4 regions of the Metabacillus sediminilitoris genome follow, and region 4 is predicted to be linked to each of the others. Evidence: riboswitches for the same ligand, from Rfam matches in the RefSeq annotation. Region 4 holds a riboswitch; each other region holds the start of a gene.
The links. Region 4 has a riboswitch for cobalamin ahead of GMB29_RS13200 (ABC transporter substrate-binding protein). Riboswitches for the same ligand answer to the same signal wherever they lie in the genome.
Positions count from the first base shown of each region.

Region 1 (3,176 bases), 1.3 Mb from region 4:
AAGCCATACCACAGCCGTTGAAGCCAATTTTTAACTCCTTAGGTAAATCAAGTCCGCCTAATTTTTGATGGAGCTCTTCCGCATGCGGGATCGAATCCTTCTTTTCCCCTTCACAGAAATCACATGCCTTTAGTTGAAAAACATCACCGATTGGTTCTACTAGAAAACCAACATCACCTAACTTTTCCGTGATAACATCTGGTTCACTAGTTGGGATTCTTAAAATGATTTGATGGTGTGGTGTATATTCCATTGAGCCCTCGCTACCAACAACTTCGGCAAGTGTCATCATTTGCTGTGGTGTAAACTTCTTATTGGCAATTCCAGGGCTAACAGCTAATTCAAAAATGGAGGTTACCGTGTTATTCACTGGTAGTTGTACATGTAGTTGGTTAGTGTTTGTTGACTTGTTTGTTACATGATCCAATTTCGAAAGAGCCTCTAAAGCAATTTGTAACGAGCTTTCTTTATTTTTTTTTGTCTTGTTTTTTGGGGTTAAGACCATATCATTAATGCCTTTATGAAGCGCCCATGGCTCATTTTCGTGTCTGAGACGTTCATGTGGCTTTAATCGTTGCTCAGTTGCACTTAACGTGTATTTTCTTTGATAGCCTCTAGGGGTGATCATTTTATTGTCATATAAAAAAGTTGCTGAATTCCCAATTACAACGGTTGTGAGCATCCCGATATCATGATCAAGCATATGTTCAAGATCTGTAATGACGATATGTTGTCGATCACGATAGGCGCTTTTGACAAGTCCAACTGGTGTAGATGGTGATCTATAGTTTAATAGGATTCTTTGTGCTTCTTGAATTTGTCTAGTCCGGCGGCCGCTTTTTGGGTTATAAAGTGTAACAACAAAATCTGCTTGTGCCGCTGCATCGATCCGCTTTTCGATTAAATCCCACGGAGTTAAATGATCACTTAGACTAATCGTGCAAGCATCATGCATGATAGGTGCTCCTAATAGGGAGGCGCAGGAATTAATCGCCGAAATTCCTGGAATAACCTCCACACTAACACCTGTGGCTTCCTTCCAGCCTTTTTCAATCAGTACTTCATAGACAAGTCCGGCCATTCCATACACTCCAGCATCACCGCTTGAAATAACCGCTACTGTTTTCCCTTCTTCTGCAAGACGGACCGCTGCTTGGGCACGGCTTACTTCCTCAGACATTCCAGTACTAATAATCTCTTGATCTGTTAATAAATCTTGAATGAGTTCAACATATGTTTTGTATCCAATAATACAATCGCTCTCTTGTATGGCATCTTGAGCCCTTTTTGTCATATGTTCAAAACTTCCAGGCCCAAATCCAATAACAAGTAACTTTCCTAACAATGAATATTCCTCCTTTAATAACGTATCAAGTTCTCGTATACGAAACTAAACCTTGCTTTTTTGTTTTTCTATTCCAACAATAGATTCTGAATATTCAGGAGCAGCAAACTGCTGTTGATCGTATGTATAAATCACACTGTCTTCTACGACTTTTCCACCAACAAGGTGATCTTGGACAATTTCTCTTGCTAAATCAGGTGAAGCAGCCTTGTACCACACGCCCTCTGGATAGACCACAACAACACAAGCATCTTTACATCTTCCATTACAACGGGTTCTTGTTGTATGGATTTTATGATCCATATCTAAGTTGGTAATTTCCTCCCTGATCGCCTGTGTGACTTCCTCGCCACCCTTTCTCATACAGCTGCTTCCATTACATATTAAGACATGGTGCTGTGTTTGAGTTAAGTTCCAAGTCGTCATCTAAACACTTCCAATCTATTAAATTTAGGAAAATAAAAAATGCACCCCTATTTAAGCAGAGGTGCATAAAAAATATCGCTAATAAAATAGCATTTTTTATTACACGTCTACCTATATGCCCGTAGGTATCAATATGAAAAAAAGGCAGGTCTCCTGACTAAGGCTCAATGCTTTTTTACGTCTTCCCAATTAGAATCAGTGACATTGTGTAAAAAAGCTCACCATAACAGTGGCGGGTACCGTGTCGGATTTTCACCGACTTCCCTATTAAGCACAACAACAGCTATTGTTATGCACCTTTCTCTCAAACTATTAAATTACTCATCTTAACCTATTACTGGATTTAACAAAATATGTCCACTTTAAAAAATAACAGCATAAGCAAAAAATCCGCTCAGGTTCAACTGAGCGGATGAAAAGGCAAATAACGAAAGCACTCCAAACTAGCAATAATTTGGCTGCGATCGTCTCACCTTCTCACCTCCCGAAGAAACTGAAACTTTATAAATTAAGACAGGTCTCCTGACTTGTGCTTCACCCTACTTTAAGTCCTTCCCATATACGCACCTTTTGTTAAAAGCACCATATACAGTGGTCAACTTATTTCGTCCACACTTACAGTTGCGGGGACAGTTCTGGAATTTTACCAGATTCCCTATTAAGCCTATTAGGCATCTTAATTTACTGCTTTTATATTGAATTTTTTGAAAAGTATCTTTTAAATCAACAACTTTTATCATATAGGGACTTTAGATATTTTTCAATGTATAATTAGTAAATAGGTAAAAAACTTGTAGATCTTAAACAAGATAAAGTTATTATTCTAGTATATTTTCATCGCCACAGCTTAGTTAAGTTTTGAAAAATTTGACCATAATGAAACAGAAAGGGTGTGTTTATATGGTAAATAAAATACAGGAAAAAATTTATTGTGGATTATAAAATGATGATCGATGACCTATCATTCTGGGAGCTCAACTCAAATATTTAAGCTTTGAATACGGCGTTTCTGAAGTAACAATTATGAGCTTGATTATTTTGAGATTAGATTGCTCGCTGTTACTCCAGAAGCTCGCGGAAAAGGAGTTGCGCAAGCATTGGTTCATGAATGTATAAAACGAACGAAGGAAAAAAGGTTTGATGCGATTGTACTCCATACTGCAGACTTTATGAAAAGCGCCATGAAATTATATGAACGAATTGGTTTTGAACGACACCCGCAACACGATTTTGAACCAGCGAATGATGGTGTGGTTGTAAAGGCATTTCGACTTTCGATTTAATCCAAATCGAACGATCAAGATTAAAAGAAAAATAGAAACGGGACATTATGCGTGCCTCGATTTTTGATTAAAGTTTTATTTATATAGCTTTCAAAAATATTTACTATAAAAATCTCGTCTCT
Region 1 covers NZ_CP046266.1:1,439,487-1,442,662, reverse strand. The annotation lists gene cobJ (precorrin-3B C(17)-methyltransferase) at 1-1,345, opposite strand, end outside; gene GMB29_RS07015 ((2Fe-2S) ferredoxin domain-containing protein) at 1,391-1,771, opposite strand; cobalamin riboswitch at 1,898-2,087, opposite strand; cobalamin riboswitch at 2,267-2,465, opposite strand; gene GMB29_RS07010 (GNAT family N-acetyltransferase) at 2,815-3,054, shown strand.
Region 1: linked by a shared signal. The riboswitch ahead of GMB29_RS07015 ((2Fe-2S) ferredoxin domain-containing protein) and the one ahead of GMB29_RS13200 (ABC transporter substrate-binding protein) in region 4 are both predicted to bind cobalamin.

Region 2 (3,176 bases), 510 kb from region 4:
TATCAGATTGATAGAAAATATTTAAAAAATATTGGGGATCACCGGTATGTGCCGTTAACATGCTATACATAGATAAATCCCAATCATCATTTGCTAGCACCTCATCGATATTCTCCACCTGACGAATGTTGACTTTGATCCCTTCATTTAATAATTCACTTTGAATCGTTTCCGCCATGACGGTTAATTCTGGTCGTTGTGGAAAGGTTAACAGCGTCACTTCAAATGGTTTCCCTTGCTTTTCCCACATTGCATCTGCGTTTTTCTTCCACCCTCTCTGTTTCATTAATTGTTCAATCGACTCTGTTGCTTTTTCCTTCTCCACTTTACCGAATGGCAATATTTCTGGGAATGGGCTCTTTGCTTCCGTACCTTGATCCATCATAATCGATTTGACAATATCTGCACGTGGAATGGACATATCAATGACTTTTCGAAGAGCCACATCCTTAAATAGAGGGGAACTCATATTAAAAAGCAACATATGGGTCCGAAGTGATGGGGCCGTGAATACATCAAATTTCTCGTCCTTCTCCAACAAAGTTATATTATCAATAGGAATATCAGTTGCAGCGTCAACATCCCCGGATTGCAGTGCCATTAATCGTGTATTTCCATCTGGTATAAATTTGATTGTTACTTCTGACAGTAACGCTTCTTTCCCCCAATAATCTTCATATCTCTCTACAACAAGGGATTCATCTTTGTTAAACTGTTTAAATTTAAACGATCCGGTAAACGCAGGATCGTTATTTTTATCTTTGATGGTCGTTACATCAGCAATGATGGTAGACGGATCGGCTAAATGTGCGATCAAAGCCGCATTCGGTTGTTTCGTTACAATTTTTAATTCGTTTTCTGAAAGTACTTCCATTGATTCTACTTGTAATAAATCCTTCGCTTTTTGATCCTTCTTTAAAGACCTAAGCAATGATTCTTTCACACTGGCTGCGTCCATTGCTTTCCCGTTATGGAAACTTACATTGTCCTCCAACTTGAATACCCATGTCGTTTCATTTTCTTGCTTCCATTCTTTCGCCAGCCAGGGAGTGGGCTTCAATTCTTCATTTAACTTCACCAATGTTTCCCCCATACCTGAACGCATAATTTCCCAACTATCACTGCCATGTGGGTCAAGGCTTTGCGGACTCCATGGAAAAGCCAGAGTTACTTTCTTGTCAGATGCTGTAACTACAGCTCCTTCCTTTTCCACTCCCGCGCATCCAGCTAGAGAGAGAATGAGACTACAGAAAACCATCCAAAAAACTAAGGCGTATTTTTGATGACTGTTTTTTACCATATCGAAAACCTCCATTGTTATGTAAAAAAATAAAAAAAGCATTTCTGACCGGCTCATGAGGTCAGAAATGCTTCTTTTGATAAATAAAGGGAATCACTGAACATTTCAATATCATCGATTAGATATAGAGATGGATTCAGACAATTGGTTATCAGCATCCTAACCACCTCCCTAAAATCCCGTAGGTCTAACAGCGATGTTAAAATAGGCAGGTCTCCTGACTAAGGGCATAACGTTCAGACCTTCCCAGGTACAACCCAGTGGTTTTTCTGAAACTAATCAGCATTTCATACTGATACCCATTACAGTGGCGGGTCCGTGCCGGAGTTTAACCGACTTCCCTTTTAAGCTGATAAAGCTTTTTAATGCTTTAACTCGCACCTATTTCCAAGATATATAATATTTTTAAAGTTAATCTAAAAATAGAAAATTTAAGTAACCTTTACGACTTTTACTGTAATAAACCTAAAAAATTTCAACTGAAATCAACTCTAATGTTAGTTTTAATACATCTTGTTGTCAACAGACGATTTGTAAATATGAAGAGTCTGTGTCCTCTTAGGCAAACTAGAGACAATCAAAATATAAAACGAGATCTGGTAAAAGATCTCGTTTTTAGCTTAACATAATATCTTACTTACCTATGTTATTATCCCTTTTTCACGAACAACTTTTCTCTCGTTTGTTCTGCCGCTTCAACCATCACCGTATTTTGTATGAAATTTTTATATAAAAAGTATTGAAGCTTGACAATCTTTTAGCTTTTAGCTTATACCTTACCAAAAACAAAAGACCTCTCTTATTTGTCAAACAATATGCTTTGCAGGAATTAGCACCTTTTCAACAAAGTTGTTGAATGGTTGCCGGGCTTCATAAGGCCAGTCCTCCAGCTCTCTAATGAAAGGGGTTCACTTCTTGTGTTTTTTATCTTTTATTCTTAGGAAAATCACAAGCAGTTGCTAGCATATTTATCTTGGTGCTTTTTCCTTAAGCAATTTAATATCGCTTATACAACAATATTAAAGTATTAAAATAAGACAGAGTCTGCCCTATCTAACAATTGTAAATATAGAATGTTTATAAAGAGTCTGCTGTTTTCCATTAGATTTAACCATAATGGAGTATTTATCGTGTCCCTCAATTGTTCCAAGAATACGGACTCCTTTTAAGATACACACCTTATAATACCTTGATAATACAGGGCTTAAAAAACAGTTTCGATACTTTTAAGTAATGATCCCCTATTACCAAATACTAATTAAGTATTCAGCCTACTACAAAAAAACTTAATTTAACTTAAAAAAATGCAAGTTTTATTGCAATTTACCTTAATACTCCTTATAATTGTTTACAAGGAGTGATTATGTTAAAGGATGGGCTATAAGTTTGATTTTCAATCTAAAATGCTTAATAAGATCCAAACTACTACCAGATTTTTCTTGTATGTAAATTCATTTAAAACAAGAGAAAAATTTTTCGACCAATAGTTTCTATCATTTTTATCATGATCATTCTATCATACAAGTTTATAAGAGGAGGATTTTCCAGATGAATCAAGAAAACATAGGTTTGTCTCGCAGAAAATTTTTAGGAAATGCTTGTAAAATTGGAAGCGCTTCCGCTATTTTAGGTGTAACTGGTACGATGGGTTTAATCGCTCCAGAAACAGCTAGTGCAGGAGAAAAAAGTAATAAACATCACAGCAAGAAACCCTCAAAAAACAGCTCCTATATGTTATTGAATGTTCGACTGGAAAGTGGATATAAGTTTGAAAATGGTGAGGTAGTTGCAACCGAAAGTGTATTACGTAATATTCAAATTGATAAAGGTAAAATTACTAAAATACTAGATACAAAGGCAGATTATAAAAGAAATA
Region 2 covers NZ_CP046266.1:2,281,506-2,284,681, reverse strand. The annotation lists gene GMB29_RS10820 (ABC transporter substrate-binding protein) at 1-1,300, opposite strand, end outside; cobalamin riboswitch at 1,491-1,700, opposite strand; SAM riboswitch class I at 2,097-2,204, opposite strand; gene GMB29_RS10815 (RNA chaperone Hfq) at 2,350-2,478, opposite strand; gene GMB29_RS10810 (amidohydrolase) at 2,849-3,176, shown strand, end outside.
Region 2: linked by a shared signal. The riboswitch ahead of GMB29_RS10820 (ABC transporter substrate-binding protein) and the one ahead of GMB29_RS13200 (ABC transporter substrate-binding protein) in region 4 are both predicted to bind cobalamin.

Region 3 (3,176 bases), 180 kb from region 4:
GGTAGTTTCATCACTAATTTGCCCAATGAGGAGGTTTTTATTTATTATAGAAACTGTCTTTATGTCGCAAGCTTTGTCCTAAAATCCACCTTCACCTGGAGTAAATGGTAGACTGAATTTTTGTTCAACAGCACGAAGTCGTTGATTTAATCGATTGAGACGACGTGTATGTTGTTCAACTCTTTCATTTATTTGTGTTACTTGGTCATTTAAACGGTTGATTTCGCGGTTTATTCTATTAATTTCTCTATTCATGCGGTTATTCTCTTCATTTTGTCTTTTCACTTCATTATTAAGTCTTGTTAATTCTCTTGCTTGTCGTTCATTTTGTCTTTCAAGTGCTGATAGTCTTCTTTCAACTGCTGGTGGCTGTCTAAAGGAATCAACATTGGCTTGGTATGGAAGATAAGGATCAGCTTGATAATGAATATATTGATTATCTTGCAGCGGATAAAAGTGATTATAAGGACCATATGGATTCATGAAGGAAACACTCCTTAATTTTTAATTGGATGAAATCCATATATGTGTATGTAGGTGAGTGCGGAGTGCCACGGCAAATGCCTAAAAAAGCAAACAAGATGAATCACTTGTTTGCTTTTTTTACTTTGAGAATTTACCAAATTTTCTATTGCTGTTCTTTTTGGACGATCATTTTTTCCTTTTGCTTTCTAAATGAGATTGCTCTCTTTTTCATCGACTTTGTTAAATAGCCGCCTTTGAAAGATCGTATCTCATACGACATTAGAAATGCTGTGGGTTCATAACTGTTAATTATTTCCAGTAGCTCATTTTCTCGAGACCGCTTTGCAACGATATCTAATCGATAGCGTACTGTATTGATGCCTTCTCCTTCAAAAACAGTAACACCAAAACCAGCTGTACGTAACGCATTTATAAGGTCAAGATTTTTATTAAGAATATTAGCTTGATAGGTAATAAAACCAATGGCTAATTTTCTTTCCAGCATGCCGCCTAATAGTAAGCCAATACTGAAACCTACAACATAAGCAATGATGTTATATAAATTAGATAGATCTTGAAAAACGATTGCTAAGCTAACGATATAAATGATTCCTTCTAACAAACCGACGCCAGCTGCTGACTTTGTTTGGTTTTTTACAAGAAGAATTGTCCTAATCGTTAAAATTGGTACATAAATTAGCTGAAGGATAAAAATCAATAAAGCTTCTAATAACACGATGGAATAACCCCTTCTTTATGTAATAATGAACACATATTACATTTAAATGAATTGGAAAAAATGCTAGAACTTCAAAAGCAGATCTACATAGATTACTCTTTTTTATAGCATTAAAGTCCTAAGATCATACTAATAATTTATTGTAAAAACAAGTGAATTAATATTTATATTCATTTAATAAAAAACTAGTCATTTTAACAAGTGTATTTTTACTTATTTTATTTTGTACGAATAATGGTCTTTCGCATAGGGACAAATCTTAAAATTGAAAAATATTATTAGAAAAACCTTGCTTAATCTCGAAAAATGGTATAATCTAAACCTCAAGTTTTAATATTTCAAAATTTAATAATGTTCAGGCAATGGGTGTTAAATGATTAAATTCTTTTAACTTAAAAGGGAAGTCGGTGTAATTCCGACACGGTCGCGCCACTGTAAAGGGGAGCTTCTTATCATAAACCACTGTTTCATAAAGAAATGGGAAGGGATATGAAGTGAGGAACCTAAGTCAGGAGACCTGCCTATTGTATGCACTTATTACCTACGCGAAATAGGGAGAGTGGTGGTCATGTTGAAAAAATCGATTTATTTCAACTCTAGTTAATTATGTCTATCAATCGTCTCTCTATTCATTAGAGAGGCTTTTTTGTTGGATAAATTGACATGGAGGAGTAAATAAGATGAAAATAAAAAATTCAAATATAGGTTATCCAAGAATTGGTGAGAACCGCGAGTGGAAAAGGGTTTTAGAATTATTTTGGTCAGATCAAATAAATGAAGAACAGTTCAACAATGAAATGGTAAAAATACGCTTATCACATCTTGAAAAACAACAAGAAAAAGGAATCGATCTCATTCCAATTGGGGATTTTAGCTACTATGATCAAGTATTAGATACTGCCGTTATGTTTGGTTTAATACCTGAGCGATTTAAAAATGAAGTGCAAAACGTAACACTAAAAACATATTTTGAGATTGCAAGAGGCAGCAAAGGTAAAGTGGCTGCAGAAATGACGAAGTGGTTTAATACGAACTATCATTATATTGTACCTGAGCTAGAGCACGCAAAACCTAGATTACTAGAAAATCGTATATTATCATTATTTCAAGAAGCAAAAGAAAAGTTAGGTATTAATGGAAAACCAGTTATTCTTGGTCCAATTACCTTATTATCTTTATCTAAAGGATATAATGAGCAACAAAAAGCGGAGTTATTACATTCGTTAATTCCGTTGTATCTTGAGGTATTTAATCAGCTTAAGGATGCTGGGGCAAAATGGATTCAAATTGATGAACCTATTTTAGTTAAGAATGTTGAGAAAGATTTAATCAATGAGTTTAAAGAAGTTTACACTGTTTTTCATGAAGGTCTAAAGGATGTAAATATTATCCTTCAAACCTATTTTGAAAAAATTGAATTTTATGAGGAAATTATTCAATTACCTGTGCAAGGTATCGGTCTTGATTTTGTACATGATGACGGGGGCAATCTCGAACAAATCAAGAAACATGGATTCCCAAGTGATAAAGTCTTGTTTGCAGGTGTCATTGACGGTCGTAATATTTGGAAAGCTAATCTGGTGGAAAAATCAACATTACTTTCAACTCTTACGGAATTCATTGATGAAGAACGTCTATTTATTCAACCATCATGTAGCCTGCTACATGTTCCAGTAACTGTAAAAAATGAGCACTACTTAGACACTCAAGTGAAAAATGGACTCTCATTTGCAGATGAAAAATTAGAAGAAGTTGTACTGTTAACAAATTTTGTAAATAAAAAAATATCTGTTACTGAACTGGATCAGCATGATCATTCCATACGTTCTCTAAAAAATTCTGCCCATCGAAACGTAAAAGATGTAAAAGAAAAATTGAAAAATCTTAAAAGCTTTTCTGCAACACGTATTGATGCTGCTGAAAGAAAAGAATTACATGAAAATCGCTGGAATTTACCTATCCTGCCTACGAC
Region 3 covers NZ_CP046266.1:2,973,140-2,976,315, reverse strand. The annotation lists gene GMB29_RS14070 (hypothetical protein) at 79-483, opposite strand; gene GMB29_RS14065 (DUF2179 domain-containing protein) at 629-1,204, opposite strand; cobalamin riboswitch at 1,552-1,743, shown strand; gene metE (5-methyltetrahydropteroyltriglutamate--homocysteine S-methyltransferase) at 1,885-3,176, shown strand, end outside.
Region 3: linked by a shared signal. The riboswitch ahead of metE (5-methyltetrahydropteroyltriglutamate--homocysteine S-methyltransferase) and the one ahead of GMB29_RS13200 (ABC transporter substrate-binding protein) in region 4 are both predicted to bind cobalamin.

Region 4 (3,176 bases):
GAATTTTTCATAACGACGAATTTAGAAAGATATTTTTAGATTTAATTAGAAAAAAGAAGGGCTTACCCACTAGTTTAAATCGAGAATCATATGTTGATAAACAATTAAGTGATTTTCACCGCTTAGCTAACACTGTAAGAGATGCTATTGATATCGATCGTCTACATAAAATCATTGAACAATACCCTAAAGGAAAAGAGAGACAATAAATGAATAACATTATTCAAACTTCGCTTCATTCGATCCAAAAGCCAAGTCAAGAAAAACTTCAGGAAGCACGAGACTATGTTAATAGCTTAACAAAGCCGATTGGAAGTTTAGGTAAATTAGAAGACTTAGCTATTCAGTTATCAGGAATAACAAATCAACTTTATCCGGAAGTTAGCCGTCCAGGTATTGTTGTATTTGCTGCTGACCACGGTATAAGTGACATGGGTGTATCTGCCTATCCAAAAGAAGTAACTGCTCAAATGGTACATAACTTTTTAAATGGCGGTGCAGCCATAAATGTCTTTTCTAAACAAATAAATGCTCTACTAAAAATAGTTGATATTGGGGTTGCCGTAGATATTAATCATGAAAAGCTGCTACAGAAAAAGGTTAAATACGGAACCAACAATTATGCATTTGAAAATGCCATGACAGAGGATGAGGTTTATCAAGCGATCATCATTGGAATGGAAATGGTAGAACATATTATTAATGATGGAGCAAATTGTATTATTCTTGGCGAAATGGGAATCGGTAACACAGCAACAGCGAGTGCGATTGTATCAGTTATTACAGACAGCCCTGTTGAGGAAGTTGTAGGTTTAGGTACAGGCATATCTGAAGAGGAAAGAAAAAAGAAAGTAACAGTCATTATGAATGCAATTAAGGATAGAAAACCGAAACAAAAAAATGCAATCGATATTTTATCAAAAGTAGGCGGACTTGAGATTGCTGGAATGACTGGAGCCATGATAAAGGCTGCTGAACGGAGAATTCCAGTCATCTTAGATGGCTTTATTAGCACGTCTGCTGCTCTATTAGCCGTTCTTTTAGATGAGAAAATTAACGATTATCTTATTGCCGGCCATATGTCTAAAGAACAAGGTCATTCACGTGCACTTTCATTCCTTAATAAATCACCTCTTTTAGATCTTGACTTGAGATTAGGAGAAGGAACAGGGGCTGCTCTTTCATATCCATTGCTTAAAGCAGCAACAAATATGATGAAGGAAATGGAAACATTTAAATCGGCAAACATCGCAAATAAAAGGTTATCGTCCAAATAATAGTAATATTCATTTACAGGTTATATATCTTCTTTTATAATAATCCATGTTACAAAAAAACGAATATTCAACAATAGGTCCTTAAATGTAGTAATTTTTTAGGATAATAGGGAAGTTTGGTGAAATTCCAACGCGGTCCCGCCACTGTAAACGTTGAATGTAGCTTCATACACCCACTGTATTAAATGATATGGGAAGGGTTAGCTATTATGATGATACGTAAGCCAGGAGACCTGCCTATTGTTTCGTAAAAGTATCCTTCGAGGAAAAGGGTGGCTTTAAAATGCTGGTGTCTTCTAATCACTTACATAGAAACCACTATTTTCTTTTTGCATTTATCGCCTTTTCCATGTGAATAGGCGTTTTTTTGTATTCATAAAAAATTAAGGAGTGGTTGAGAATGACATCACTAAAAAGGAAATCGCTGTTCTTTGTCATTATGCTTGCCTTGACGATGATTTTCACAATCGGGTGTGGAAATGTCGAAGACAAAGCAGATAAGACGGAAACCGCGAAAGAATCTACAGAGTTGAATAATGAAAAAAAAGAATCGGCATTCCCTGTTACTGTTACAGATGGTACAGGGAAAGAAGTTACAATTGAGTCAGAACCGCAAACAATTGTATCCGTGATCCCAAGTAATACTGAAATTACCTTTGCACTAGGTCAAGGTGATAAGCTTATTGGTGTTGATAATTACAGTAATTATCCTGCTGAAGCGGAAAAGATTGAAAAGATCGGAGACCAACAATTAAATGTAGAGAAAATTTTGGCACTTCAGCCTGACCTTGCATTAGTAACAGACTTTCAACATGAGAACAATCCAGATATATTAAAGCAATTTAAAGATGCTGGTATTGAGGTCATTGTTATTGGGAGTGCAGAATCATTTGAAAATGTGTACAATTCAATTTCTTTAATTGGCACAGTAACGGGAGCTAAAGACGAGGCTGATCGCATTGTGAAAGATATGAAGGACCGCTTAGCTGAAATACAAGAAAAAGCAAAAGCTGTAACGAAAAAGAAAAAAGTATGGGTTGAAGTATCACCTGCTCCTGATATTTTTACAACAGGGCAGAATACGTTCCTTCATGAAATGTTAGAGTCAATTAATGCAATCAATACGGCTGGTGAACAAACCGGCTGGGTGAAAATGACGGAAGAAGAAATTGTGACATTGAATCCTGATGTTATCATTACAACTTATGGATACTATATTGAAAAGCCTGCAGACCAAGTATTAAGTCGCTCTGGTTGGGGGGAAATGCCTGCAATAAAGAACGAACAGGTATTTGATGTAAATAATGATACTGTAACGAGACCAGGTCCAAGATTAATTGATGGGGTTGAAACACTTGCAAAGCTCATTTATCCGGAAATCTTTGGCAAATAAAATCGTTTGGATGTATGTATTTAGCGGAGTGTTTGTCATTTGTACAGCACTCCTCGGTTTATTTATTAGCAGTGTCCATTATCCCATTACACTGATCATTGATATTTTATCAACAAAACTAGTTGGTATAAGCCTATTTAATGATGAAATTCCAATGATTGCTGAGAAAATCATTTGGGACATTCGTTTACCTCGAGTGTTATTAGCGTTTTTTGTAGGTGCTGCTTTATCGCTTGCAGGGTCAGCCTTCCAAGGGTTATTACGAAATCCTTTAGCAGATCCATTCACAATTGGTGTCTCTTCAGGTGCTTCATTAGGTGCGGTTATTGTCCTTTATTTTAATTTAACAATCCCATTTCTTGGAACGTACACATTACCATTTATCGCAATTATTGGTGGTTTTTTTGCAATGATGATTGTATTTGCAGTGACTCATTTATCAAATCGAAAACTTTCAATTGAAACGATTATTCTTGCAGGGATTATCGTAACCTCTTTCATTGGTG
Region 4 covers NZ_CP046266.1:2,789,147-2,792,322, forward strand. The annotation lists gene GMB29_RS13190 (cobyric acid synthase) at 1-209, shown strand, start outside; gene cobT (nicotinate-nucleotide--dimethylbenzimidazole phosphoribosyltransferase) at 210-1,277, shown strand; cobalamin riboswitch at 1,336-1,532, shown strand; gene GMB29_RS13200 (ABC transporter substrate-binding protein) at 1,678-2,670, shown strand; gene GMB29_RS13205 (FecCD family ABC transporter permease) at 2,633-3,176, shown strand, end outside.